One region of the Shewanella submarina genome, then DNA from elsewhere that is predicted to be linked to it. Evidence: predicted binding sites of a transcription regulator. Region 1 holds the regulator's gene; each other region holds the start of a gene.
What was found. The regulator LexA, encoded in region 1, represses DNA repair genes until DNA is damaged. The targets are predictions, from matches to a motif close to TACTGTATNNNNATACAGTA.
Positions count from the first base shown of each region.

Region 2: the regulator LexA is predicted to act here: its motif matches at 2,926-2,945, upstream of recA (recombinase RecA).
Region 3: the regulator LexA is predicted to act here: its motif matches at 2,385-2,404, upstream of recN (DNA repair protein RecN).

Region 1 is NZ_JBHRTD010000015.1:146,812-151,680, forward strand. Features, by position in the region: gene plsB (glycerol-3-phosphate 1-O-acyltransferase PlsB) at 1-1,922, opposite strand, end outside; gene lexA (transcriptional repressor LexA) at 2,080-2,700, shown strand; gene ACFOE0_RS12460 (cell division inhibitor SulA) at 2,697-3,194, shown strand; partial or broken gene coxB (cytochrome c oxidase subunit II) at 3,571-4,677, shown strand; gene ctaD (cytochrome c oxidase subunit I) at 4,705-4,869, shown strand, end outside.
Region 2 is NZ_JBHRTD010000018.1:836,512-841,380, forward strand. Features, by position in the region: gene ACFOE0_RS20745 (sigma-70 family RNA polymerase sigma factor) at 1-94, shown strand, start outside; gene mutS (DNA mismatch repair protein MutS) at 134-2,713, opposite strand; gene recA (recombinase RecA) at 3,099-4,148, shown strand; gene ACFOE0_RS20760 (regulatory protein RecX) at 4,172-4,597, shown strand; gene alaS (alanine--tRNA ligase) at 4,785-4,869, shown strand, end outside.
Region 3 is NZ_JBHRTD010000018.1:814,271-819,139, reverse strand. Features, by position in the region: gene barA (two-component sensor histidine kinase BarA) at 1-547, shown strand, start outside; gene ACFOE0_RS20670 (YjaG family protein) at 504-1,100, shown strand; gene ACFOE0_RS20665 (hypothetical protein) at 1,105-1,329, shown strand; gene ACFOE0_RS20660 (LysR family transcriptional regulator) at 1,350-2,249, opposite strand; gene recN (DNA repair protein RecN) at 2,450-4,111, shown strand; gene guaD (guanine deaminase) at 4,371-4,869, shown strand, end outside.

The DNA.
Region 1 (4,869 bases):
ACCAGCTCACGGGAGCAATGCTCATAGCGGGTCAGGCAGTTGGCTATCAGGGCCGGAACAATCAAAAGGTGAATAATGTTGTTGCGGTAATAGGTCATGGATAGGGTCTGTACCGGATCAAGACGGATAATAGTGCCCAGCGCGTCCGCTTCCTGTACCAGCTTGTTCAACTCAAGTCCCTGGTCAACCAAAGACGCGCCATCCCCCTCTACCACCGACATATAGCTGGTGTAAGGAACTTCTTTCAGCAGCTTCAGATAGAGATCCAACTGTTTCTCAAGCTGGCTTCTTTCCAGCGCGTTCTGCTCGGCAGCCAGCAGCACTGCACTGTTGAGAGTCACAGCACTGGCCGCTGCAGCATCATTGATATTGGTCATCACACGATTGGCCAACTGATTCACCACTGGGGTCAGCCAGCTTGGCTTGCTTTCCGGGTCTTTGCTGACCTGCTCACGCCAATCTTCTACATTTTCTGTCAGGAAACTCTGCAGCGTAATGGGCTGGCCAAAGTTGACATAACCCTGACCAAAGTTACGCAGCTTACGAATCGCTCCGAACACCTGCCAAACAGACTCTTTTTCCTTTTTCTTACCGCTTAACTCTTTGTGGTAAGTCGCTACTTCCATCACATGGTCATAGCCCAGATAGACAGGTACCAGGGTAACCGGACGCTCAATGCCTCGCAGCACACTGTTGACTGTCATCGCCAACATACCTGTTTTTGGTACAAGCAAACGGCCGGTACGCGAACGTCCACCTTCGGTGAAATACTCAACTGAATAGCCTTTGGCGAACAGCTGATCCAGGTATTCGCGGAATACAGCGGTGTAGAGTTTGTTGCCATTGAAGCTGCGACGGATAAAGAAAGCGCCGCCACGACGGAACATCGGGCCTGCAGGCCAGAAGTTCAGGTTGATACCCGCAGCAATATGCGGCGGCACCATGCCCTGGAAGTAGAGGATATATGAGAGCAGCAGGTAGTCCATATGACTGCGGTGACAGGGCACATACACGATCTCATGACCGTCGTGATGTAACTGGCGGATCTGCTCGGCGCCACGGATGTTAATCCCTTTATACAGCTTGTTCCAGAGCCAGGTAAGGGTGCGCTCTGCAATACGAACCAGAGAGTCTGAGTAGTCAGCCGCAATCTCATCCATATACTCAATGGCACGGGCCTTGGCTTCAGACTCTGAAATCTGCTTGGAACTGGCTTCTTCTGCGATGGCGCGCTGCACATTCTCTGAGTTCAACAGCGAATGGAATAGGTTCTGGCGATTAGGCAAAGCCGGTCCTGTCATCACTTTGCGCTGACGACGGAAGTGAACCCGGGCTACACGGGCCAGTTTGTGGGCGATGGAATGATCTGTGCCATGCTCATCTGCCATATAGCGCAGAGACACAGCATTGGAAAACTGAATAAAGTTGTGTCGTCCCAGGAACAGAATCATCAGGGCCTTACGAAGCCAGCTTGGATCTTCACGCTCCAGCACCGCGGCCTTCATAGTGTCGTCATCTTTGCCCGGTGTCCGTCCCCAAAACAGACTGACAGGCACCAGCTGAACATCCAACTCACTGTCCTGACGGTGCAGCTCAAGCAGTTGAGTAAAGGCCTCCAGGAAAGGCTCGTTACCGGCTCTTTGACCAAACAAGGGCTTGGCTCCTTCAAGGCAAACCACACGGGGAATCGTGCGACCTTTCAGGTGCAAAGGTTCATTGGGATTTGGTAACCCCAACTCCTGACTGATATTCAGCAACACGTTCATATCGCTGAAAGAAGCAGTCTTAAGGACATAAACCACAGGGCGCTCGGGATCCAGATTCAGATCCTCAAAAGGGTGCTGTGGCACGGTAATGGTATGGACAAGTTTGTCCTGAATCCATCTCAGGGACTTCAACCAAAAAGAGTCTTGTTTGGACATTATTTGCTGCAATCTACATCACATTGAATTGCACATAGAATATCAGACATAACAGGAGTTGTGCCACGCACAGTATCAGACAGTAGTTGAACAATACTTGCACTGTATAAAATACTGTATATACTGACAGGTACTGTATGAAAAAACAGGGACTGACATGAGACCGCTGACGCCGCGCCAAGCTGAAATCCTTGAGCTGATTAAACGCAACATTGCCGATACCGGCATGCCACCTACCCGTGCTGAAATTGCTTCAACACTGGGGTTCCGCAGCGCCAATGCTGCAGAAGAACATCTCAAGGCGCTGGCCAAGAAAGGCTATATCGAGATCATGCCAGGCACCTCCCGGGGGATCCGCCTTCCCCATGAAGAAGCCCAAAATGATGATGCCGGTCTGCCGCTAATCGGCCAGGTTGCCGCAGGTGAGCCTATCCTCGCCCAGCAACATGTCGAGAACTACTATCAGGTTGACCCAGCCATGTTCCGCCCCGCAGCAGACTTTCTACTGCGTGTTCGCGGCGACAGTATGAAAGATATTGGGATTCTCGAAGGCGATCTGCTGGCAGTACATAAAGTTCAGGACGCCCGTAACGGACAGGTTGTTGTCGCCCGTGTAGAGGATGACGTCACAGTTAAACGCTTCGAGAAAAAAGGCAATGTGGTTTATCTGCACGCTGAAAATGAAGCATACAACCCCATCAAGGTCGATTTAACCTGCCAACAGCTGACAATTGAAGGCCTGGCAGTTGGGGTGATTCGTAACGGAGATTGGCTATGAACAAGTTAATGGGAATCGCACCACGTCACCCTGGATTGTGGCAATCAAGCTCTGCCTCACAGGCCGGTCAAATACACACTCTGCAGAGTGATAATTCCGGTCTGCAGGAATTGCAGTCCTGTGCTCCTCAACTGGCTCAACTGAGTCAGCAGGGTCGCTGGGTGGTTCTGATTAACGCCCCTAAGTTTGAATATAAGCGTCTGCTGGCCCAGGCAGGTGTTCGGATGGATAGAATCCTTCTGGTGCGCACTCGCGATGAAGTCGAGACACTTTGGGCGATGGAGAGAGCACTGACAAGTGGTACGTCCAGTGCTGTAATTACCTGGTCCGCACCCCTGGATGCCAGGGATCACAGACGATTGCAGTTGGTCGCAAAAAGCGCCCGTGCAACGGGTTGGTTAATTGAGGATGTAAACACTCACTCACATGCTAGCCATGAGCCACGCATAACAAACTGCTCTCCGGCAAGCCTGAATCTGCACAGCTTCCACTGATCTTTAGTAGCAAACTTATCCTACCAAGCCCCGAGTCTGGGGCTTAACTGTTTATATTCACCCAAGAAATTTCATTTGCGCCTTGAGCTTGATCAATATTTACTCAGCAAGTAATGTAAATTTAAAGGGCAAAGTTTTCTGCCCAACTACTCTCCTCAAAAAAACTGACCGGAAGAAGTTGGTGCCAGAATAAATAGTCGGACGTACAGCGATTAGTGTGTTGTTTGCAGTCGGTGATATAAGGCAAAAAAGCCGCACCGAATACACTTGCAGTCTCGTTGCTTATTGTGGGAACCGAAGAGTTAACATAGAGCAGAGATTTACTGTGTGACTCTTCTTTGTAGTTGCGATTGCAATTATACAGAGGAGATGTCTTTTGAAGCATTGGCTGTATTTATTAGTGGGGATTTTTTCTCCCACTTTGGCGGCATCGGAATTGCCGCTCAACATGACCCAGGGGGTCACAGAAATAAGTAATCAGGTCTATGACCTGCATATGACGATTTTACTTATTTGCTGTGTCATCGGTCTGATTGTGTTTGGATTAATGTTTTACTCCATGCTCAATCACCGTAAGTCCAAAGGCGCTGTTCCGGCGCAATTTCACGAAAGCACCAAAGTTGAAATTATCTGGACGCTGATCCCATTCCTTATCCTGGTTGGTATGGCGGTTCCCGCCACCAGTACCCTGATTGCCATGGAAGACACTTCCGATGCCGATATCACTGTGATGGTGACAGGCTCGCAATGGAAGTGGCACTACAAATACTTCAACGAGGAGATTGAGTTCTTCTCTATTTTGTCGACTCCCAGAGACCAGATAGACAACAAGGCGCCCAAGGATGCCAACTATCTGCTTGAAGTCGACAAGCCGCTGGTGTTGCCCATCAATAAGAAAGTGCGCTTCCTTGTGACCTCTGAAGATGTGATTCACTCATGGTGGGTACCTGCTTTTGCGGTGAAAAAGGACGCCAACCCGGGCTTTATCAACGAAGCCTGGACCAAGATTGATAAGCCCGGTACCTACCGGGGTCAATGCGCCGAGCTTTGCGGTAAAGACCATGGCTTTATGCCAATTGTGGTAGAAGCTATGCCTGAAGCCGAATTTGACGCCTGGATTGCAGGCCAGAAGCAGGCAGCTACTGAAGCCGCAGCTCAGGCTGAAGCGTCTCTGTCACAAACTCTGACCATGGATGAACTCATGGCTCAGGGCGAACAGGTTTATATGGCTCGTTGCGCCGCCTGTCATCAACCTAATGGTGCCGGTCTTCCCGGTGTCTTCCCCGGACTGCTTAAGAGCCCGATTATTCAGGGCCCTGTCGGTGACCACCTTGACATAGTGATCAATGGTAAACCCGGCACAGCCATGCAGGCCTTTGCCAAGCAGCTGACAGCGCAGGAAATTGCCGCAGTTGTTACCTATGAGCGTAATGCCTGGGGTAATGACACCGGCGATGTAGTTCAGGCTGCTGATGTCAGCAACTTTGAAAAATAACGGGGAGACAGATAGATGAACACCACGACACAAGACACAGATGCCACGTTGGATCCGGTCTCCCATGACGATCACCATCATGATGGGCCACCAAAAGGCATAATGCGTTGGATACTCACTACCAACCATAAAGATATCGGTACGCTTTACCTCTGGTTCAGTTTCATTATGTTCCTGGTC
Region 2 (4,869 bases), on a different contig from region 1:
AGTCAGGCAGGTTCAATTTGAAGCGCTGGGACGATTGAAGAATATGCTTGGGCGTGAAGGCATGGACCTGAGGTTTCTGAGTGCTCAGGAGTAAAAAAAACGCACCTCAGGGTGCGTTTTTTATTATTCAGAATCAGACGTCTGCCAGCTTTTTCAGCTCGTAGATAAGGTCCAGAGCCTGGCGGGGTGACAGTTCATCCGGTTGCAGCTGTTTAAGACGGGTAACTGCAGCAGACTCTTCCGGCTCGGCAAACATCAGCTGCTGTTGTGATGGCGCTGACGCCATATCCAGATTCTGTTCACGATTTTCCAGTTGCTTCAGCTTATGTTTGGCACTGCGGATAACCTGAGCCGGAACGCCTGCCAGCGCAGCAACCTGCAAACCATAACTCTTACTGGCAGCGCCTTCCTGTACGGCGTGCATAAAGGCGATGGTATCGCCATGCTCTACCGCATCCAGATGCACATTGTGTACATGAGGAAGCGTCATCGGCATCTGAGTGAGCTCAAAGTAGTGGGTCGCAAACAGCGTCATAGCGGCAATATTGCGTGCCAGATACTCTGCCGCTGACCAGGCCAGAGACAGACCATCATAGGTAGAAGTACCACGGCCAATCTCATCCATCAGCACCAGAGAGTGGGAGGTGGCGTTGTGCAGAATATTGGCTGTTTCTGTCATCTCCACCATAAAGGTCGAGCGCCCGGATGCCAGGTCGTCGGAGGCACCAATACGGGTAAAAATACGATCCACAGGACCGATTACCGCCCGTTGTGCCGGCACAAAGCTGCCTATGTGAGCCATCAGGGTGATCAGTGCAACCTGGCGCATATAGGTAGATTTACCGCCCATATTGGGACCGGTCACAATCAACATACGACGGGAAGCGTGCAGCTCTACCGGGTTGGCAATAAAGGGCTCGCTGCTGACCTGTTCAACCACAGGATGGCGTCCGCCTTCGATGCCTATACCCGTTTCCTGGCACAGCTCAGGGCAATGGTAGTCCAGCATATCGGCGCGCTCGGCGAAATTACTGATCACATCCAGCTCGGCAGCCGCCAACGCAAAGGTCTGCAGTTCATGCAGATGGGGCAGGATCAGGTCAAACAGCTCTTCCCACAACTGCTTTTCCAGTGCCAGCGCCTTGCCCTGACTGGAGAGTACCTTCTCTTCATGCTCTTTCAGCTCTGGCGTAATGTAACGCTCAGTGTTCTTCAGCGTTTGTCGACGCTGATAATTCAGAGGCACAAGATCTGACTGGGCGCGGCTCACTTCGATGTAGTAACCATGGACCCGGTTATAACCCACCTTAAGGGTATGAATGCCGGTGCGGTCTTTTTCTCTGGCTTCCATCTCTTCCAGATAACCGGTGGCACCGTCACTCAGGCCGCGCCACTCATCCAGTTCGGCACTGTAGCCCTCGCGGATGACTCCGCCGTCACGGATAAGCACTGGCGGGTTATCTATGATGGCGCGTTCCAACAGTTCATACTGCTCAGGGAATTCCCCGAGCATGCCTGCCAGACGAGCCAGATAATCGGACTGACAACCGCTCAACATGCTCTGCAATTCAGGTAGCATGCCCAGTGCCTGACGCAAACGGGCGAAGTCGCGGGGGCGGGCACTGCGCAGTGCCAGACGGGCCATAATTCGCTCAACATCGCCGAGGGTCTTTAAAGAGTCGTGGATATCTGTATACAGACCGGACTCCAGCAGCTCTGTCACACCCGCCTGTCGGGCCTTGATTTGGTCATGGCTGCGCAGTGGCTGATGCAGCCAGCGTTGCAACATACGGCTACCCATAGGTGTCGCCGTTGCATCCAGTACCGAGGCCAGCGTGTTGTCGCGGCCGCCCCCAAGATTCATCGTCAGTTCAAGGTTTCTGCGGGTTGCCGCATCCAACACGATAGTGTCACTTTGGTTAAAGCGAACAATGGAGTTGATATGGGGCAGGGCGGTGCGCTGGGTGTCTTTTACATACTGCATCAGACAGCCGGCGGACTGGAGTGACAGTCGGGCGTCGGTAATACCGAAACCACGCAGATCTTTGGTACCGAATTGCTCCAGCAACAGGCGGATACAGGTGTCGTAATCGAACTCCCATTCAGGGCGACGACGCTTACCTTTAATCTGGTTAATCAGCTGCATCTGGCTGAAGTCTTCACTGTAAAGCAGTTCGGCCGGATTAGTGCGCTGCAGCTCAGCTTCCAGCGCCTCAGTAGTATCCAGCTCTGCAATGACAAAGCGGCCGGAGGCAACGTCCAGGGTGGCGTAGCCATAACCCTGTTTACCTTCGTAAACCGCGGCCAGCAGGTTATCCTGACGTTCCTGCAGCAGGGCTTCATCTGTCAGGGTTCCCGGGGTGACAATACGCACCACTTTGCGCTCAACCGGACCTTTTGAGGTCGCCGGGTCACCAACCTGTTCACAGATGGCAACTGACTGCCCCTGCTGCACCAACTTGGCCAGGTAGCCCTCTACGGCATGGTAAGGAATACCTGCCATGGGAATAGGGTCGCCACCACTCTTGCCTCTGGCGGTTAATGAGATACCCAACAACTCAGATGCGTTTTTGGCATCGTCGTAAAAGAGTTCATAGAAATCCCCCATACGATAAAACAGCAACATATCTGAATGCTCTGCCTTCATCGTCAGATACTGACGCATCATTGGAGTGTGCTTTTCCAGGTCCAGGTTGTTGATTTCAGTCGTCATTAACGCGTTTATGCCTATATTGTGCCGTCGTGACTGCGCCTGTATCTATACCTCTCATTGGAGGCCGACAGGCGAGTCCAGGCTTTGGTGTCATTCTTATTGGGGGCGATTTTAACAATAAACCCGGCGGATGTGTGGAGCAGTTTGAGATTTATCTAACGCCAATCAGCGAGAGCGAGAGGAGAGCAAAAATAATTTTATACAGTACTTGATACTGTATGATTGTACAGTATACTAATTTGCAAATGGTCATCCGGTGCGTGAGCTGGATTTTGAATTGGTTCCGGCTTCCTGAGTCAACTCAAAAGACACTGCTTCGGGTGTGATGAAACGAATATTAGCCATAGTGGTGGGTTAAACCACTGAGTGATTAAAGGATCTGTTAATGAACGAGAACAAACAGAAAGCGCTGTCAGCTGTGCTGGGCCAGATTGAAAAGCAGTTTGGTAAAGGCTCTATTATGAAGCTGGGTGATAACCGCACCATGGATGTGGAAACCATTTCTACCGGTTCTCTGTCATTGGACGTAGCGCTGGGTGCTGGTGGTCTGCCGCTGGGTCGTATTACTGAAATCTATGGTCCTGAATCATCCGGTAAAACCACTCTGACTCTGGAACTGATCGCAGCGGCTCAGCGTCAGGGCAAAACCTGTGCCTTTATCGATGCTGAACACGCACTGGACCCTGTATACGCCAAGAAACTGGGCGTAGATATCGACAACCTGCTGTGTTCTCAGCCAGATACCGGTGAACAAGCTCTGGAGATCTGTGATGCACTGGCCCGCAGTGGTGCAGTAGACGTTATCGTTGTTGACTCGGTTGCAGCGCTGACACCTAAGGCTGAAATTGAAGGTGAAATGGGTGACTCACACATGGGTCTGCAGGCGCGTATGCTGTCTCAGGCAATGCGTAAGCTGACCGGTAACCTGAAACAGTCCAACTGTATGTGTATCTTCATCAACCAGATCCGTATGAAGATTGGTGTGATGTTTGGTAACCCTGAAACCACTACCGGTGGTAACGCCCTTAAGTTCTACGCCTCTGTTCGTTTGGATATCCGTCGTACCGGTGCCATCAAAGAGGGCGATGAAGTTGTGGGTAACGAAACCCGCGTGAAAGTGGTGAAGAACAAGATCGCAGCCCCATTCAAGCAGGCTGAGTTCCAAATCCTTTACGGCCAGGGTATTAACCGCACCGGCGAACTGGTTGACCTGGGTGTTGCCCATAAACTGGTTGAGAAGTCTGGCGCCTGGTACAGCTACAAGGGCGACAAGATCGGCCAGGGTCGTGCCAACGCAGGTAGATACCTGGTTGAAAACCCACAAGTGGCTGCTGAAATTGACCAGCAACTGCGCGCCATGCTGCTGAGTAAAGGCGAAGCTGCACCAGCTGAAGGCAATGAAAACATCGATATGGAAACCGGTGAAGTATTCTGAGCCAGGAAGTAAAGCAAGCCGCGCTGGCAATTTTGGCGCGGCGGGATCACTCCAGAGCCGAGCTTAAATCAAAACTGCTCGGCAAAGGATTTGATTCTCCCGATGCAGATATAGCCATGGACTATTGTGAGTCCATGGGATATCTCGACGATGAAAGGTTTGCCGGACTGCTGATGCGCAGTCATATTGCCAAGGGCCACGGCCCGGCTCGTATAAAGCAGGCCTTTATCCAAAAGGGCGTACCCAGGGAGATCATGTCATCTGTGATTGATGGCAGTGATTGCGACTGGTACGAACTGGCAAAAGAGAAGGCCAGCCGCAAATATGGTGAGCCTGAAAAACTTGAGCATAAAGAAAAGGCTCGTCGTATCAGATACCTGATTGGCCAGGGCTTCAGTTATGACCAGGTCGCCTATGCGCTGGACTATGATCCCTATGTTGATGACTGAGTGGATAACTTAAGTCATCTCCCCCCTGTTAATTCTCTCTCTTCCTCTATTCTTTTCCCTTGCTGCAGCAAATGTTAAACAAGGCTGGTTGTTGGCCTAATGTCTGCTTTATAATGCTGGGCATTTGTGGGCGAGTGTGTACACTTACTCATTTGCATTTTTCTAGATACCTATTCAGGAAGATTTCATGTACAAAACCACTGCAGAGCTGAGAAGCGCATTCTTGGCGTTCTTCGCCAAAAATGGTCATCAGGTTGTCGACAGCAGTTCGC
Region 3 (4,869 bases), on a different contig from region 1:
GGTAACTGCACACGCCATTGCAGAAGAGCGACAGCGCATTATGAGCAGCGGGATGGATGCCTACCTGCCCAAGCCCATTGATGAAGCGGCATTGAAAGAGGTGATAACCCGTTGGATCACCCGACCTGAATTTTCCGAGTTTGACCTGCAAACCCTGAACTGGGAGCAGTGCCTGGCACAGTCGAATCAAAAAGTAGACCTGGCGCTGGAAATGCTCACCATGCTGCTCGACAGCCTGCCACAAACAGGTACACAGATTGAAAAAGCCCTGCAGGACAATGACCAGCAGACCATGTTGACCACAGTGCACAAGCTTCATGGTGCCAGTTGTTACTGTGGCGTGCCAAACACCCGCAAACTGTGTCAGGAGATAGAGTCAGCCCTGAAACACAATACCGAAATCAGTGACCTCGAGCCGGAAATTCTGGAGTTACTTGATGAACTAACTAAGGTAGAATCTGCTGCGAAACATGTGATTTCCCAGCTAACTGCGGACGAAACCAATGACCAAAAAAACCGGCTTCTTCAAACGCCTAAAGGCGCTTGAACCACTGCAGAAGCAGTTGTTTGCCACCGCGCTTTGTCAGCGCATGTATCCCAACTATCAGCTTTTTGCAGAGGTCTGTGAGTTTGGTGACAGCCAGGTGCTGTCTACTGTTCTGGAACTCCTGTGGCAATCTTTGTACGACCGCAAACTGAAGTTCAACTATGAAGTCCACCTTGAGCGACTGGATGTTGTCACTCCTGACCCGGAGGACTTTGTTGTTTACGGCGCTTACCCGGCGATGGACGCTGCTGTTGCCCTGACCTCTCTGCTCAGTGCCATTCAGGGCAAGCAGGAAGATGACATGGTGAACATCAGTAAACTGTCTTCTGCCACCGTAGCCAACTATATTGAAGCTACAATAGATACAGAGCTGGACGGCGATGCGCTGGATGACTTTATCTTCGAGCAGGAGATCATGCAGGAAGAGCGAGAACTCCAGTCCTCTTTGCTGGATATTATCGAGCAGAACCCTATCAGTGCTGAGCTGGTGAAGGAACTGCGCAAAGACATTATCGCGTCCGGCGTGTCCAATATCGGCATATCGGCAGACTGATACCATGTCCCATAAGCTCATCATCGATGGATACATGCTCACCAATGATTCAGGCAAAACTGATCGCTGGAAGCTGGCCATAGGTGATGAAACCCGCCTGGGCTCGCTGTTTGAGCTTAAGCGGGTGATTAAGTTTTACCGTGAACTCGGGGTCATTCCCGAGGTTCGCTCTCACACCATCCCGCCAGCCACTTCCCCAGGTTCGACTATGCTGCGTTCACGCAGATAGCCAGCAGCTTGTTACTGCATTCAAGACATGGCGAACAACTCTTCCGCCTGCTGTTGCATAAACTCCAGAAACAGTCTCACCTTCACAGGTTGATGGATGCGCTGGTGATAAAGCAGTGATATACGCCTTTGCTCGCCAATCCATTGGGGCAATAACACCTCCAGCTCCCCCCGCTCCAACTGACCTTTGGCGAACAATTCCGGCCCATATAGAATGCCACCATCATCAACCGCCGAACGGATAGCGCCATGCAGATCAGACAGGGTTAAGTGCCCTGCGCCTTCATGGAAAAAGTTCTCACCATTTGGGTGTTTCAGATGCCAGTTATACAAAGGCCACACCTTGATGAGTCTGTGATTGGACAGATCATTGGCATGTTCAGGTCTGCCATTGGCAGCCAGATAGTTGGGAGAGGCCATCAACTTATAGTCCAGTACTCCAAGGGTTTTGGAGATCCAGGACGAGTCTGGTTGTCGCCCCCCCACGATCGCCACATCCACTCCTTCGTCAATCAGGTCGACCACCTGATTGGACTGGCTGATATGCAATCGAATATCAGGGTAACGCCGGCAAAACTCGTTGAAGGCAGGCATTAAGACCATGGACACAATCGCAATAGGCGCAGCCAGTCTCAGGGTTCCCTCGGGTCTGTCGCTGCGTTCACTGCTGAGCTCATCAAACTGGCTGACCACACTGCAGTATCGCTGAAACAGGATCAGCCCCTCTTCGGTGAGCCTGAGCTTACGGGTATTGCGCATTAACAGGTGTCTGTCCTGCACCGCTTCCAGTTTGGCCAGTTTACGGCTTACGGTTGCTACCGGCACCCCTAAGTTGCGCGCAGCAGCTGACATACTGCCGGCGTTTACTACGTGCACGAACAGGTAGATAAGTTCCAAATCATTCACTTTGGTGACGGTCAACAGCCTCTCCTCACACCTAAACCATGAATTAGAATTAGACAATAAACCCCTGAAAATGCGAAGTTAATCAAATCTTCTCCGGCACAAGGAGAGGAAATTCACATCCAGTAGTTTACTGTATATAAAATCAGTATATACTGTGTATCAATACAGTGTTTGCATTGTTTTTAGTCAATCAGCGTATTCCACGGGGAATCACTATGCTTTGCCAACTCAGCATCAACAATTATGCCATTGTCCGCTTTCTCGAGCTGGATTTTCGCCCCGGTATGACAAGTATTACCGGTGAAACAGGTGCAGGTAAATCCATCGCCATCGACGCCCTGGGTCTCTGCCTGGGTAATCGCTCCGACGCATCCAGTGTTCGGCCCGGTGCCGGTAAAGCTGAAATCAGCGCCCGCTTTTCTGTTGATGATATCCCCCTGGCCAAACGCTGGTTGGAAGACAACGACCTGGACGCCGAGCATGAGTGCATCCTGCGTCGCACCATCAACGCCGATGGTCGTTCCCGCGCTTATATCAATGGCAACCCGGTTCCCCTGCAACAACTCAAGTCGCTGGGTCAGCTACTGGTTGGTATACATGGCCAGCACGCCCATCACGCCATGCTGAAAAGTGAGCATCAACTTACCCTGTTGGACAGCTATGCCAATCATAAGCTGTTATTGGAAAATGTTGCCAAGTCCTATCAGAGATACAAACAAACCCAATCCGAATTGAAACGACTGCAACAGTCTTCTCAGGAGCGTATTGCCCGCAAACAACTGCTGCAATATCAGGTAGAAGAACTGGATGAATTTGCCCTGCAGCCCGGTGAGTTCGATGAGATTGAAGCCGAACACAAGCGTCTGGCCAATGGCAGTGCCCTGATAGAGAACTGTCAGCAGGGTCTGTATCTGCTCAGTGAAGGTGAAGATGCCAATGTGGAGTCTTTGCTGAACAAAGCCGTTATGCTGGCCGATGAACTGAAGGACTATGATCCGGAACTGGAAAGCATAGGCAATATGCTCAATGAAGCGCTTATCTCTGTTCAGGAAAGTGCGGCGGAACTGCAGCGTTACCAAAGTCATCTGGAGCTGGATCCTGAGCACTTTGCCCAACTGGAACAAAGAATGTCTCAGGCGATGCAACTGGCCCGCAAACATATAGTCTCGCCACAGGAGTTGGTTGCCCATCACACCAAGCTTAAACAGGAGTTGGACGCCATCGATGGCGACAACAGCAAGCTTGAAGGGATAGAGCAGGAGCTTGAGGCCAGCCGTCAGGCCTATATCGCCCAGGCGCAAAAGCTGAGCCAAAGTCGCAGCCGATATGCCAAAGAGCTGGATAAATTGGTAACCCAATCGATCAAAGAGCTGAATATGCCCAAGGGCAAATTCACTATCGACGTCAATTTCTGCGAGCAGACCATGTCACCCCTTGGCTCAGACAGTGTCGAATTTTTGGTGACCACCAACCCGGGTCAGCCACTACAACCGATCTCCAAAGTCGCCTCAGGGGGCGAGCTATCGCGAATCGGACTGGGGATTCAGGTGATTACCGCGCGCAAGGTCTCTACTCCAACCCTGATTTTCGATGAAGTAGATGTGGGTATTTCCGGCCCGACGGCCGCTGTTGTTGGTCGCATGTTGCGACAGTTGGGTGAGTCCACTCAGGTGTTTTGTGTAACTCACCTGCCTCAGGTTGCCGGTAACGGACATCAACATATGTTCGTCAATAAAGCCAATAAAGGGGGTCAAACTGAGACTTCCATGACTTCGCTGGATGCCGATCAGCGTATCGAAGAACTGGCGCGGCTGTTGGGCGGCGATACCATCACCACCAATACACTGGCCAATGCCAAAGAGTTGCTGCAGCATTAAGCTTCAGCTATCCAGTTAAGCCCGCCTTGCGGGCTTATTGTTTTCTCGCTCACCTCTCCAGCCCTCTCCTAAGTATGGTCGGCGCATCAGTTCAGCTGCACGTATCTTGTTAACCCAATTAGTGAGCTCACTACTTAGCTGACCAATAACTCACGCCAAGTGTGATCCAGCCCCCACACATCTCACATTCTGAATAACTGATATATGCAGTTGCTGTATGCTTCGCGCCATAAAGATACCCTCAACAAAAAGTACCAAGATGACCCTGAACCAAGTTCAATTTGCTGTATTGGGACAGCTTTTCCATACGCCGGTTAAAGGCGATTTTGAATACCTGCCGCAGGCACTGGTATGCATCGACAATTTGGGCAATATCCTGTCTGTGACCACGGATGATGACAGCGGATTCACCGCCAATATCCAGCAGCTTGAGCAAACCGGGAAACTGACCCGCCTGACTGATTCCCAATACCTGATGCCAGGTATGGTAGACCTGCATGTTCATGCCCCACAATGGCCTCAGGCTGGCAAAGGACTGGACCTGCCGCTGTACGACTGGCTTCAGGATTACACCTTCCCGCTGGAAGCCAAATTTGCCGATAACAGCTTTGCCCAGCCTATGTATCGCAGTGCAGTAGAGACTCTGCTCGCCAATGGCACCACCAGTGCCGTGTACTTCGCGACCATCCACAATGAAGCTTCTGTCACCCTGGCAAAAACCTGTCTGGAGCTGGGACAACGTGGCTTCGTGGGTAAAA